2 linked regions of the Skermanella rosea genome follow. The protein of the gene in region 1 interacts with the protein of each later gene in a pairwise test. Links are inferred from orthologs where the notes say so. Each region holds a gene or a part of one and is shown on either strand. Other genes may lie near its edges. The genes, in order: mrdA and JL101_RS07565.

Region 1 (7,045 bases):
AGATCAGAATTGTAAAATGCCTTCTGACCAGTCTGCAAAACGCCATTAAGCCGGAAAAGCAAAGGCCCTGGAAAGCGTCGCTCTCCAGGGCCTTCTGAATTTGGTGGGTGCACAAGGACTCGAACCTTGGGCCCGCTGATTAAGAGTCAGCTGCTCTACCAACTGAGCTATGCACCCGCAATGTCCGCCGCCGTGTTTCGTTCGTTCCCGACCGTTGCCCAGCGACGAGGGGTAGATAGCAAAGCGGACCCGCCTTGTCGATGCCAAAAAACCGCTTCCATGACAGTTTTTTACCAGTCCGCCACGGCTCTCCGGTCACAGTTCCCCGGCGACGGTGCGGCGGGTGATCCGGACGTCGCGGTGGATATAGACCGACATCACCAGCCCGAAGCCGAACAGCACCGTCAGCATCGCCGTGCCGCCGTAGGAGATCAGGGGCAGGGGGATGCCGACCACCGGGATCAGGCCCATCACCATGGCGATGTTGATGAACACGTAGAGGAACAGGTTGGTGGAGACGCCCAATCCCACCAGCCGGCCGAACTGGTTGCGGCAGCGGAGCGCGATGATGACGCCGTAGGCGATCAGCAGGCTGTAGAGCAGCAGCAGCCCGGTGCCGCCGATCATGCCCAGCTCCTCCGCCAGCATCGTGAAGATGAAGTCGGTCTGCTTCTCCGGCAGGAAGTTCAGATGGCTCTGGCTGCCCATCATGTAGCCCTTGCCGGCCACGCCGCCGGACCCCAGCGCGATCTTCGACTGGGTGATATGGTAGCCGGCGCCCAGCGGGTCGTTCTCCGGGTTCAGGAAGATCAGCACCCGGTTCTTCTGGTAGTCGTGCAGGAACTGCCACGCGACCGGGATCGAGGCGGCGCCGCCCGCGATGATCACGGCGAACTTCCACAGCCGCACGCCGACCAGGAAGAAGATCGCCCCGCCGACCATCATGACCATCAGCGCGGTGCCCAGGTCCGGCTGCTTCATCACCAGCCCGACCGGGGCCAGCACCATCAGCAGCGGCACGATCAGGAAGGTCGGCCGCCCGACCTCCTCCAGCGACGCGGCATGGAAGTAGCGGGCGAGCGCCAGCACGATCGCGATCTTCATGATCTCCGACGGCTGGATCTGGATGATGCCCAGGTCGATCCAGCGCTGCGCGCCCATGCCGATCTCGCCGACGATCTCGACCGCGATCAGCAGCACCAGGGCGACGGCGTAGATCGGATAGGACAGGCGGATCCAGAGCCGCAGGTCGATCAGGCCCACCACCACCATCACGCAGATGCCGGCGCCGAACCGGACGGCCTGGCGCGACGCCCAGGGGTCGACGTTGCCGTTGGCCGCCGAATAGAGCATCGCCCACCCGACCGAGGCGATGGCGGTCAGCAGCAGGATCAGCTTCCAATTGATCTGCCACAGCTTCTCGCCCAGCGAGAGCTCCGGCTGGTGGCCCAGGAAATCGCCGTTCATCCGCCGATCCTCCCCGGCTTGTCGCCCAATCCCGGGGGCGGCGCCGGCTGGGCCGGCTCCGCCGGGACCGCGCTGGAGACCTGGGGCACGCCCCGCGCGCTGTCGCGGCGCTGGACCTCCAGCAGGATGTCGCGGGCGATCGGCGCCGCCACGGCCGAACCGCCGCCGCCATGCTCGACGATGACGGCGCAGGCGTAGCGCGGCGCGTGCAGCGGCGCGAAGCCGACGAACAGCGCGTGGTCGCGCTGGCGCCACGGCAGCTGCTCGTTCTTCAGGACGCCGGTGCTGCGCTCCGCCATGGTGATCCGGCGGACCTGGCTGGTGCCCGTCTTGCCGCCCATCTCGAAGCCGGCCTCTGCTATGCGCATCTTGTAGGCGGTGCCGCCGGGCTGGTTCATCACGGCGTTCATGCCCTGGAGCACCAGGTCCAGGTGGCCCTTGTTGACCCCCAGCGACGGCCAGGCGGTCTGTTCCGCCGGCCCGCGCTCGATCTGCTTGGTCAGGTGCGGCTTGACCGCGAAGCCGCCGTTGACCAGCCGCGACAGCATCACCGCCAGCTGGAGCGGGGTCGCCAGCACGTATCCCTGGCCGATCGCGGCGATCAGCGATTCCCCCTGGGTCCACGACTTGCCGAGGTTGGCCTGCTTCCACTCGCGGCTGGGCATCAGCCCCGGCCGCTCGCTGGGCAGGTCGAGCTGGGTCCGCTGGCCCATGCCGAACTTCTTCGCCATGTCGTGGATGCGGTCGATGCCGATCCGGCGCGCCAGGTCGTAGAAGAAGGTGTCGCAGGAATGCTTGAGCGCGCCGACCAGGTCCAGCGTGCCGTGCCCGCCCTTCTTCCAGCAATGGAAGCGGTGGTCGCCCAGGTCCATGTGGCCGGGGCAGAACACGGTGTGGCGCGGGCCGACGATGCCGCTGTCCAGCGCCGCCAGCGCCACCAGCATCTTGAAGGTGGAGCCCGGCGCGTACTGCCCGGCGACCACCTTGTTGGTCAGCGGCGTCGTCGGGTCGGACAGCAGGTCCTCCCAGGTCTCCGCGTTGATGCCCGTCGTGAACAGGTTGGGATCATAGCTGGGATTCGACGCCATGGAATAGATGCCGCCGGTATGCACGTCCATCACGACGGCCGCGGCGCTCTTCTCCTCCTTCAGCCGGTCCTGGGCGTATTGCTGCAGGCCGATGTCGATGGTCAGCGTGATGTCTCGGCCGGGCTGGCCCTCCTGGCGGGACAGCTCGCGGATCACCCGGCCGACCGCGTTGACCTCCAGCTGGCTGGTGCCGGCGACGCCGCGCAGGCTGGCGTCGTGGAACTTCTCCATGCCGGACTTGCCGATGCGGAAGCCGGGCAGCGCCAGGACCGGGTCGCCGTTCAGCTCGGACTCCGACACGGCGCCGACATAGCCCAGGAAATGGGCGGTCGCCGCCTCGTACGGGTAGCTGCGCAGCTCGCCGACCTCGATCGAGACGCCGGGCAGGTCGGGGGCGTTCACTTCGATCATGGTGACCTGGTCCCAGGTCAGGTTCTCCTTCACCGTGACCGGCACGAAGGCGCGCTTGCGCTGGATCTCGCGGGTGATGCGGCGCCAGTCCGCCTCGGTCAGCGGCACGATCTCCGAGATCAGCGTCAGCATGCGGTCGATCTTGCGCGCCTGCTCCGACACCATGACCACGCGGAAATTCTGCTGGTTCACCGCCAGCGGCACGCCGAACCGGTCCAGCACCTGGCCGCGCGACGGGGCGAGCAGCCGCATGTTGATCCGGTTCTCGTCCGCCAGCACCGTGTAGCGGTCGGACTCCAGCACCTGCAGGTAATACATCCGGGCGACCAGCGTCGACAGCAGGCCGGCCTGCATGCCGCCCAGCATCAAGGCCCGCCGGGTCAGGCTGCGGTATCTATCGGTATCGCGCTCCATGGCGGGAAGGGACCTCGTCAGGCCTGGAGAAAGGCGCGGTGGATGCGGATGAACAGCCAGCCGAACAGCGGGAACACCGCCACCGTCATGGTCGACTGCATCAGGGCGGAGTTGGGCGACAGCAGCCGCAGGTTCAGGATCGACCAGGCGAGCCAGCCTACGAAGCCGGCGCCGAAGGCCACCAGCGCGAACCCGAACCACAGCATCGCGAAGGACGTCCCCAGGAAGAAACGCCGCTGGGTCAGCACCACCCAATAGACCAGCACATGGATCAGCGGCGTCATCCCGAGCGGGGCGCCGCTCAGCAGGTCCTGCAGCAGGCCCAGGCCGAACGCCATGCTGGGGCGCAGCAGGTCGGGGCGGTGGATCACCCAGTAATAGACCGCCATCAGCGGCAGCATGGGGGCCACCGGGGCATAGTTGGGCAGGTGCAGGGGCACCATGCCGACCAGCATCAGGGCCGCCGTGATCGCCAGGGGCGCCATGTTGCGCCCCGTCTGGTCGATCCTGCTCCAGAAGCCGCCGGTCATGGGCAGGGTCCCGCCGGCGTCAGTTCAAGCCGCCGGCGGCGTCCGCCGGGGCATTGGCGCCAAGGCCGCCGGGAAGCCCGAAATTGACCAGCTGGACATGCTCGACCCGTCCGGGATCGACGAAGGGCTGCACCCGGATCGCGCTCTCGCCCACCTCCGCGACCAGCCCGACCGGCAACCCCGGCGGGAACATGCCGCCATGGCCCGAGGTCACCACCCGGTCGCCGACCGCCGGCGCGGCGTCGCCCGGCAGGTAGAGCAGGCGCGGCTGTCCGGAATTGTCGCCGCCCATCACGGCGCGCTGGCGCGACGGCTCGATCACCACCGGGATGCGCGAGTTGAGGTCCGTGATCAGCAGGACGCGCGACGACCATTCCCCCGCCTGGACCACGCGGCCCATCAATCCCCGGCCGGACACGGCCGCCTGGCCGGGCCTGACGCCGTCGCGCTGGCCGGCGGTGACGACGACGGTCCGGACGAAGGCGCCGCCGGGATCGGCGACGACCCGGGCCGTGATATAGGAGGCGGCCAGTTCGGGCTTGTAGTTCAGCAGGCTGCGCAGGCTGCGGTTCTCGGCGTCGAGCCGCTGGGCCGCCTGCTGCCACTGCAGCAGGGCCGCGTTCTCCTGACGGAGCCGCTCGTTCTCACCCCGCAGGTTGACGATCTCGTGCAGGCTCTCGACGAAATGGGCCGCCGTCGCCGCGGGGCGGGAGATCGCGTCCAGGATCGGGGCGAAGGCATCGGTCACCCGGACGCGCAGCCCGTCCACCAGGACGGTGTCGACCTTGCCGACCATCATCAGGGCTATGGCGGCGAACACCAGGAGAAGGAACGAGAACCGCTGGGCCAGCGCACGCAGGGGTGCGGCGAGACGAACCACGGATCCGGTGGCACGTGTCTTCACGGGGCCTTTCCTGTGCTCTGCGGGGCTGAAAGCCGGATGTCAGGAGGTTGCACGGGCGGCAGCCCTCCTGGAGGGAGTTTGCCGCGCCAATTATGAATATCAGGAGTACATCTGGATGAGAACGTGCTTAAGCGTCTTCATCTCTTCGAGAGCCCGGCCCGTGCCCAGCGCCACGCAGGACAGCGGATCGTCGGCGATGGAGACCGGAAGGCCCGTCGCGTGGCGCAGCACATAGTCCAGGTTGCTGAGCAGGGCGCCGCCGCCGGTCAGGACGATGCCCTTGTCCACGATGTCGGCGGCCAGTTCCGGCGCCGTGTGCTCCAGGGCCACCTTCACCGCCTCGATGATGGCGCTGACCGGTTCGGACAGGGACTCCGCGATCTGGCGCTCGCTGATGATCAGTTCCTTGGGAACGCCGTTCATCAGGTCGCGGCCCTTGATCTCCATGATCCGGCCCTCGCCGTCCTCCGGCGGGCAGGCGGAGCCGATCTCCTTCTTGATCCGCTCGGCCGAGCTTTCGCCGACCAGCAGGTTGTGGTTGCGGCGGATATAGCCGATGATCGCCTCGTCCATCTTGTCGCCGCCGACGCGGACCGAGCGGGAATAGACGATGCCGCCCAGCGACAGCACGGCGACTTCGGTCGTGCCGCCGCCGATATCGACCACCATGCTTCCGGTCGGCTCGGTCACCGGCAGGCCCGCGCCGATCGCGGCGGCCATCGGCTCCTCGATCAGGAAGACCCGGCGGGCGCCGGCCGACTCGGCCGATTCCTGGATCGCTCGGCGCTCGACCGCGGTGGAGCCCGACGGCACGCAGATGATCACCTGCGGGCTCGCGAAGCTGCGCCGGTTGTGCACCTTGCGGATGAAGTGCTTGATCATCTCCTCGGCGACTTCGAAGTCGGCGATGACGCCGTCCCGAAGCGGCCGGATCGCCTGGATGTTGCCGGGCGTGCGCCCCAGCATCATCTTGGCCTCGTCGCCGACCGCGAGCACCTGCTTCTTGCCGCGGATGGTGGCGATGGCGACGACCGACGGCTCGTTCAGGACGATTCCCCGCCCCTTGACGTACACGAGGGTGTTGGCCGTACCCAGGTCGATCGCCATGTCGGCCGACAGGACGCCGAGCAATTTGGAAAACATGGAGTTGATTAACTCTTCATCCGGTTGACGCGGCCCATCCGAGACAACGGCGGCTCATTGGCGAGCCGCCGTCGGAGGTAATCTGGATGGAGGCTCGGGGTACGAACCACCATCCGTTTGAATAGAGCAACGCCGCAAACCACTCAAGCGGAGAGTGCTTCGGGCGCCGTTTTCTGACGCTTGGTCAGCAGCTTGTTCAAGGCGTGCACATAGGCGCGGCAGCTCGCCACCAGGGTGTCGGTGTCGGCGCCCTGGCCATTGACCGTCTTGCCGTTCTCCTCCAGCCGGACGGTCACTTCCGCCTGCGCGTCGGTGCCCTCGGTGACGGCGTGGACCTGGTACAGCTGCAGCTTGGCCTCGTGCGGGAACAGCGCCGAGATCGCGTTGAAGGTGGCGTCGACCGGGCCGGACCCGGTGGCGACCGTGCTCACCGTCTCGCCGTCGATCTCCAGCTCCAGCTCGGCCCGCTGCGGACCCTTGGAGCCGGCGACCACCGCCAGCGAGACGAAGCGGATGCGCTCGTTGGTGCTGCCGATGCTGTCGTCCACCAGTGCTACGATGTCCTCGTCGAAGACGTCCTTCTTCTTGTCTGCCAGGTCCTTGAAGCGGACGAAGGTCTCCTCGATCGCGTTGTCGCCCAGCGCGTAGCCCAGGTCCTTCAGCTTGGCGCGGAAGGCGGCGCGGCCGGAATGCTTGCCCATGACCAGGGTCGAGCGGTTCAGGCCCACCGACTCCGGGGTCATGATCTCGTAGGTCTGGGCGTTCTTCAGCATGCCGTCCTGGTGGATGCCGGACTCGTGGGCGAAGGCGTTCTTGCCGACGATCGCCTTGTTCGGCTGGACGACGAAGCCGGTCACCGCCGATACCAGGCGGGACGCCGTCATGATCTGCTCGGTCTGGATGCCGGTGGTGTAGGGCAGGGCGTCGGCGCGGGTGCGCAGCGCCATGACGATCTCCTCCAGCGCCGCGTTGCCGGCGCGCTCGCCCAGGCCGTTGATCGTGCATTCGATCTGCCGGGCGCCGGCGGTGACCCCGGCCAGCGAGTTGGCGACCGCCAGGCCCAGGTCGTTGTGGCAATGGACCGAGAA
Region 2 (7,212 bases), 850 kb from region 1 along the record:
CGATCGCGGGCGGCACCGTGCTCCTCGAACGGAAGCGCCACGGCGCCCTGCGCCCGGGCAACCGGACCACCCATCAGGGCTGGCAGCGCTTCGTGCAGGGACCCTGGCCGCTGGTCTGGGGCGGCGTGGCCCTGGCGGTGCTGAACTTCGCGACGCTCGCCCTCGCCGGCCGGCCGTGGGGCATCACCTCCGCCTTCGTGCTGTGGGGAGCGAAGCCGTTGGACGCGCTCGGCTTCGACGTGGCCTTCTGGCCGTACTTCTCCGCGCCGGACCGTGCCGCGTCGCTGGAGAACAGCATCTTCCAGGACATCACCTCGGTGATGAATTTCGGCATCATCCTGGGAGCGCTGCTGGCGGCAGGCCTTGCCGGGCGGTTCGCCCCGGTCTGGCGGGTGCCGCTCCGGTCGCTTGCCGCGGCCGTCATCGGCGGGCTGATGCTGGGATACGGCGCGCGTCTCGCCTATGGCTGCAACATCGGCGCCTATTTCAGCGGCATCGCGTCGGGCAGCCTGCACGGCTGGGTCTGGCTTGTCGCCGCCCTGGTCGGGAACGTGGTCGGGACGAGACTGCGTCCGCTGTTCGGGCTGGAGGTCGAGAAGACTCCCCGCGAAACCGCCTGCTGAAACGAAACGGGCCGGCACTTCCCCGCGGGGAAGCGCCGGCCCGATCCAAAGCCGCCGGCCTTCGGGTCAACGCGCCCGGGTGGCCGTATCCTCGCGGAGGCGCTGCGCCAGTGCCGGCGTCACCTGCCCGTCGACCGGCAGGTTGGCCTCCTGCTGGTACCGGCGGATGGCGGCGCGGGTCCGTTCGCCGATCCTGCCGTCCACGGCCCCGACATAGAAGCCCCGCATCGTCAGGCCTTCCTGGACCTCGACCTCAGGGGTCGGGGTATCGGGCCGGTTCCGCGAATAGACCTTCGGCAGGTGGAAGCTGACATGGTCCAGCAGCTCCTGGCTCGCGCAGCCGGTCACCGGCAGCCGAGCCGCCTGCTGGTACTGCCGGATCGCTTCCGCGGTGCGCGGCCCGAACCGTCCGTCGATGCCCCCCGGGTCGAACCCGTTGACGGCAAGCTCCCGCTGAATGCCCTCGACCATCGCGGTCGGGGCGGGCTGGCAGGCCGCCCAGGCCGGGCCGCCCGCCAAGAGCGTCAGCATCGCCGCGCCGACGCACCATCCCGCACCCTTCATCCACACACCTCTTTCGATCACCCTGTCCTCAGTCCGCCGCTTCGCTGTCGCCTTGCCCCTTGATGCGCTGGGCCAGGGCCGCGGCAAGGAACTCGTCGATGTCCCCGTCCAGCACGGCGCCGCTCTGGCTGGTTTCCACGCCGGTCCGCAGGTCCTTGACCATCTGGTAGGGCTGCAACACGTAGGAGCGGATCTGGTGCCCCCAGCCGATGTCCGACTTGGTGGCCTCCAGCGCTGCGGCCGCATCCTCCCGCTTCTTCAGTTCCGCCTCGTAAAGGCGCGCCCGAAGCATGTCGAAGGCCTTGGCACGGTTCTTGTGCTGGGACCGTTCCTGCTGGCACTGCACGACGATGTTGGTCGGGATGTGCGTGATGCGGACCGCCGAGTCGGTCTTGTTGATGTGCTGGCCGCCGGCGCCCGACGCCCGATAGGTGTCGATGCGCAGGTCCTTGTCCAGGATCTCGACGTCGATCTTGTCGTCGATCACCGGGCTGACCGCGACGCTGGCGAAGCTGGTATGCCGGCGCGCCTGGCTGTCATAGGGGCTGATCCGGACCAGACGATGGACGCCGGCCTCCGTCTTCAGCCAGCCATAGGCGTTATGGCCCTTGATCTGCACCGTCGCGGACTTGATGCCCGCCTCTTCGCCGGCGCTCTCTTCCAACCATTCGGTCTTGTAGCCGTGCTGCTCCGCCCAGCGCAGATACATGCGCAGGAGCATCTCGGCCCAGTCCTGGGCCTCGGTTCCGCCAGCGCCGGCGTTGACTTCCAGGAAGCAGTCGTTGGCATCGGCCTCGCCGGACAGGAGGCTTTCCAGTTCCAGCTTGGCGGCTTTGTCCTTGAGCGCCAGCAGGGTGTTCTCCGCGTCGGTGACGACGGTCTGGTCCTCTTCCGCCTCACCCATCTCGATCAGCTCGATGCTGTCGTTCAGCTCGCGCTCCAATGCCCGATAGCCGTTGACCGCGGAGTCGAGCTGGGTCCGCTCGCGCATCACCTTCTGCGCGCGGTCGGCATCGTTCCAGAGATTGGGATCCTCGGAGATGGCGTTCAGTTCGTCCAGGCGCCTGACTGCATTTTCCCAGTCAAAGATGCCTCCTCAGCAGCGCCAGCGATTCCCTGATCGCCTCGGCAGCCGCTTCGATCTCGGCTCGCATGGCGGGCCTCCTCGTCGCTATTGTTCAAGATCTCTGTTCAGTGACGCTTACTTAGACCCTTGAGGCTTCCGCGCCAAGGGTCAATAGAGACCGCCCGTGCCCGTCGAGACAGGCGCCTGCTCCTGCCCTTGGGGACGGCCCGGCGGCGGAACGCTGCCCGGCGGGAGGAATGCGCCGCCACCGGGACCGGAGCCGGACGCGATCTCGCTGCCGTCCAGGACGACGTAGTCGCCGGGACGGGGCTCGGTCCCCGGCTTGAAGGCCTCCCAGATCGCGTTGCGCTGGCCGGGCTCGGCAAGTTGGCCGGTCGCGGCGTCGACGCGGACCAGCCGGATGCCGGGCGGCATGCGGAACGGCGTCGCCGGCTCGCCCTTCAGGGCATCGGCCATGAAATCCTTGAAGACCGGAGCCGATACCGAGCCGCCGGTCTCCTTCGCGCCCAGCGAGCGGGGCTGGTCGAAGCCGATATAGAGGCCGACCGCCAGGTCGGGGGAGAAACCGACGAACCATGCATCCAGCGAGTCGTTGGTGGTGCCGGTCTTGCCGGCGAGCGGCTTGCCGATCGACGAGATCATCCTGGCGGTGCCGCGCTGGACGACCCCTTCGAGGATGGAGACCATCTGGTAGGCCGTCCGCGGGTCGATCACGCTCTCCCGTGCGTCGGGCACGTCCGGGACCGCGAGGTCGGGCGACCACTGGATGCCGCCGCAGTTCGGGCAGGGCCGCATGTCGTGCTTGAAGACCACCTTGCCGGTATGGTCCTGGATACGGTCGATGAAGGCCGGGATCACCTTCTTGCCGCCGTTCACGATCATGGAATAGGCGGTGGTCATCTTCAGCACGGTGGTCTCGCCGGCCCCGAGCGACATCGACAGGACGGGCGGAAGCTTGTCGACCACGCCGAACCGCTCGGCATAGTCGGCGACCCTGTCCATGCCGATGCTGTTGGCGAGACGTACGGTCATGACGTTGCGGGACTTCTCCATGCCGACCCGCAGCGTGGTCGGCCCGAGGAAGTCTTCCGAATAGTTCTGCGGCCGCCACAGCGCCTGTCCTGGACCCGGCTGGATCGCGAAGGGCGCGTCCATCACGAGGCTCGAGGGCGTGAAGCCGTTGTCCAGCGCCGCCATGTAGACGAACGGCTTGAACGACGAGCCGGGCTGGCGCAGCGCCTGGGTGGCCCGGTTGAACACGCTGATCCGGGAGCTGAAGCCGCCGCTCATGGCCAGCACGCGGCCGGTATGGGGGTCCATCGCGACCAAGCCCCCCTGTACCGCCGGGATCTGGCGGAGCCCGTACGTGCCGGAGGGCAGGTCCTTGCCCTTCGCGTCCTTGGCGACCGGCTCGACCAGGATGACCTCGCCCTGGGCCAGAACGTCGCCGGCCTGCCTGACCTCGGGGCCGGTCCTTTCGCCCTCGACCCAGCGGCGCGCCCATTTCAGCTCCGACAGCGGGATGCGGCCCCGTCCGCCGTCCGCAAGGCCGATCTGCGCCTCGCCCGCCTCGACCTCCAGCACGGCGGCCATCTGCCAGATCTCGCCGCCGGCCGGCACCGGCATCTCGGCAAGCTGCTTCGCCCAGTTCTGGAAGCTCTCGAGCTTGCCGACCGGGCCGCGCCAGCCGTGGCGGCGATCGTACGCGATCAGGCCGTCACGCAGGCTGCGCGTCGCGATGTCCTGGAGTTGGGGGTCGACGGTCGTCCGCACGGAGTAGCCGCCTTCGTAGAGCTTCTGCTCCCCGAAGCGGGCGAGAAGCTGGCGGCGGACTTCCTCCGCGAAATAGTCGGCGGTGACGTACTCGGTCTCGTCGCGCCGGCGCACCTCCAGCGGCTCGGCCTTGGCCTGGGCGGCCTCCTCCGCGGTGATCGCGCCGTCCTCCTGCATCCGGCCGATCACCCAGTTGCGGCGCGCCACGGCCGCGTCGTGCTGGCGGACCGGATGATAGTTGTTCGGCGCCTTGGGCAGCGCCGCGAGATAGGCCGCCTCGGCGATCGTCAGTTCGTCCAGGGGCTTGTTGAAATAGTTCAGCGCGGCGGCGGCTACGCCGTAGGAGCGGTTCCCCAGGAAGATCTCGTTCAGGTACAGCTCCAGGATCCGGTCCTTCGTGAAGGCCTGCTCCATGCGGAAGGCCAGTATGGCCTCCTTGATCTTGCGCTCGAACGACACCTCGTTGGTCAGCAGGAAGTTCTTGGCGACCTGCTGGGTGATGCCGGAGGCGCCGATCATCCGGCGTCCGCTCGCGACATTCTCCACGTTGACGACGATCGCCCGCAGGATCGCGCCGAAATCCACGCCCCGGTGGCTGTAGAAGTTCTGGTCCTCGGCGGAAATGAAGCCGCGGATCACGCGCTTCGGCATCGCCTCGATCGGGATGAAGACGCGCCGCTCGGTCGCGAACTCGGCCAGCAGGCGCCCGTCCCCGGCATGGACGCGGGTCACGGTCGGCGGCTGGTAGTCGGCCAGCTGGCTGTATTCCGGCAGCCCCTGGCTGTAATGGTGGATTGCGAATACCACGCCGCCGGCAGCCACCACGACGAGGAAGAGAACGGCGGACAGGATCCCGGCTAAGATACGCATTAGTATTCCACGAACGATGAAAAGGCCTCGCGGCCCGTCCGGCCGCAGCCTGAACGGACCAGCCTGTCAGGATCTAACCTGCGGGCGCACACTCTAGCAGATCGAATGCGGCTATGTTGAGGTCAAGACCGGCTTACGCCGGTCCTTGCGGCGAAATACCCATCGATGCTCCGCTGGATCGAACGCGCGATCCGCGCCCGGTGTTCCGCCTGCTCCAGCAGTTTCGCGTCCTGCGGGCTCGACAGGTAACCCAGTTCCATCAGCACCGAAGGCACGTCCGGAGCCGTCAGCACCGCGAATCCGGCGGAGCGGTGGGGGCGCGGCACCAGCCTGGCATGCCGCCCGACCTCCTCGACCAGCAGGTTGGCCAACCGGCGGGACTGGTTCATCGTGTCGCGCTGGGCCAGGTCGATCAGGATGCTCACGACCTCGTCGTTCTCCGCCGTCAGGTTGACGCCGCCCAGGGCGTCGGCCCTGTTCTCGCGGGCCGCCAGCATGTCGGCCTCGCGGTCGGACGCCTTGTCCGACAGCGAATAGATCGACATGCCGCGCATGTCGCTGCTGCCGATCGAGTCCGCGTGCAGGGAAATGAACAGGTCGGCGCCGGCCTCGCGCGCCAGTGCCACGCGGTCGCGCAGGCGGAGGAAGACGTCGCTGTCCCGGGTCAGGACGACCCTGTACCGCCCGGTGGCGACGAGCTGGTCGCGCACCACCCGGGCCATCGCCAGCGTGATGTCCTTCTCGTAGACCCCGGTGACGCTGATGGCGCCGGGATCGACGCCGCCATGGCCGGGGTCCAGCGCGATGACCCGCCGCGCGTCGGTCCGTGGGCTTGGCCGGCGGGGCGGCAGCGGCACGGCTCCCAGGGCGGCCAGGGTCGCCGGCCCGTCACCAGCATCTTCCCGAAGGCCCGCCGGCATCTGCGGCGGGACGACCGCGGCGGCCGTGGGGGACATGGTGACGGCGACCGTGTCGGTCGGCAGGTCCGGAAGCCGTGGAACCGAGCGGGCGGCGGCGGTGCTCAGGGGGACGGTGTAGGCCGGCGCCGGCGGCGCGCCGTCGGCGCTCCCCCTCGTTCCGACAACCCGGCTCAATTCCGCCGCGAAGGTGCCGGGCCCCACCGACTCGAGGTCGAGCACGAACCGGGGCTGCCTGCCGTCGCGCGGCGGGATGAGGAACGCTTCCCGGATGCGGACCGGACCGGCAACCTCCAGCACCAGCCGGAGGGTGCCCGGACGGAAGGAGGCGTAACGATAGCCGCGCACCAGCCCGGCCGCGGCACCGCCCCGGTTGGCGGAGGCGTCCCAGTCCAGGTCGGGCAGATCGACCACGACCCGGTAGGGGTCGGGCAGCGTGAATACCCTGAAATCGATCTGGTCGGTGACCTCCATCACGAATCGGGTCTTGTCCGGATGGACGCCGAGCCGCGCATCGACCACCGCGGGCCGCGCAGCCGCCTGCCCCGCGTGCGCCGCGGCCAGCCAGAAGACGGCGAGGATCAGGAACAGCGCGCGCAGCGTCGGTCTCCGAAAGGGCACGAACGATCGATTTTGCCATAGATATACCCTAAGAAAATCAAAGTGTTCAAGCATGATCATCACAAACCGCCTCAGTCCCGCCACGTCGCCGCCCGGAGGGCCGCCGTGTGCCGCGCCGGTTGAGCCGCCGCACACTGTCACCATTCCAACAAGACAATTCTGTGATTGAGGAATGCGGCGCCCCCCATTATGGTAGGGGTGCGACATACCGCATTCCGCCGATCCCCACTTGGGAGAGGCGGCGTCGCCTTCGGGTAACGTGCTGCCGCTTATCGGTTTTTTTTCAGGCAGCGCACCGGCCGGGTGGCGCTTACGGAACCTGCGGTGGAGGAGAAACCTTGAAGCTGGCTTCGGCCCCGTCGGGCCGTGAGCCCGGCGTCCGGTGCCCCGCCCGTCCTGGCTGCTGTGGAAAGCGCCGTTAGACGATCCGGTGGGAACCGTGCCGAACGCTTCGCCTTTGACGATGACGCGCCGCCACCCGTAAGTCGCGCGGGGGCCCGGCGGCGTCACGAGGTAGACATATGGCAAAGCGCATGTTGATTGACGCGACCCATTCCGAGGAGACTCGGGTGGTCGTGGTCAATGGTAACAAGCTGGACGAGCTCGATTTCGAAATCGCCAGCAAGAAGCAGTTAAAAGGCAACATATACCTGGCCAAGGTGACGCGGGTCGAGCCATCGCTCCAGGCCGCCTTCGTCGAGTACGGCGGCAACCGTCACGGTTTCCTGGCCTTCTCCGAAATCCACCCGGATTATTA

What was found.
Region 2: the proteins of mrdA (region 1) and JL101_RS07565 interact in binary tests that used the Escherichia coli proteins (3 or more experiments, as listed by UniProt). The link is inferred for Skermanella rosea from one-to-one orthologs.

The regions. Positions count from the first base shown.
Region 1 is NZ_CP086111.1:788,028-795,072, forward strand. The notes cover bases 923-3,811. They hold mrdA (penicillin-binding protein 2), read right to left. Parts: upstream 3,381-3,811; coding sequence 1,464-3,380; downstream 923-1,463. Other genes in these bases: rodA (rod shape-determining protein RodA), read right to left, coding at 923-1,467; mreD (rod shape-determining protein MreD), read right to left, coding at 3,398-3,811. Also shown: more of rodA, read right to left, coding at 316-922; more of mreD, read right to left, coding at 3,812-3,910; rod shape-determining protein MreC, read right to left, coding at 3,930-4,814; JL101_RS03720 (rod shape-determining protein), read right to left, coding at 4,914-5,957; JL101_RS03725 (2-isopropylmalate synthase), read right to left, coding at 6,101-7,045. UniProt on the Escherichia coli protein: Catalyzes cross-linking of the peptidoglycan cell wall. Responsible for the determination of the rod shape of the cell. Is probably required for lateral peptidoglycan synthesis and maintenance of the correct diameter during lateral and centripetal growth.
Region 2 is NZ_CP086111.1:1,632,508-1,639,719, reverse strand. The notes cover bases 2,170-5,225. They hold JL101_RS07565 (penicillin-binding protein 1A), read right to left. Parts: upstream 4,918-5,225; coding sequence 2,422-4,917; downstream 2,170-2,421. Other genes in these bases: JL101_RS07560 (N-acetylmuramoyl-L-alanine amidase), read right to left, coding at 5,040-5,225. In the rest of the region: JL101_RS07580 (YeeE/YedE family protein), read left to right, coding at 1-623; JL101_RS07575 (peptidoglycan-binding domain-containing protein), read right to left, coding at 690-1,187; more of JL101_RS07560, read right to left, coding at 5,226-6,455; JL101_RS07555 (Rne/Rng family ribonuclease), read left to right, coding at 6,977-7,212. UniProt on the Escherichia coli protein: Cell wall formation. Synthesis of cross-linked peptidoglycan from the lipid intermediates.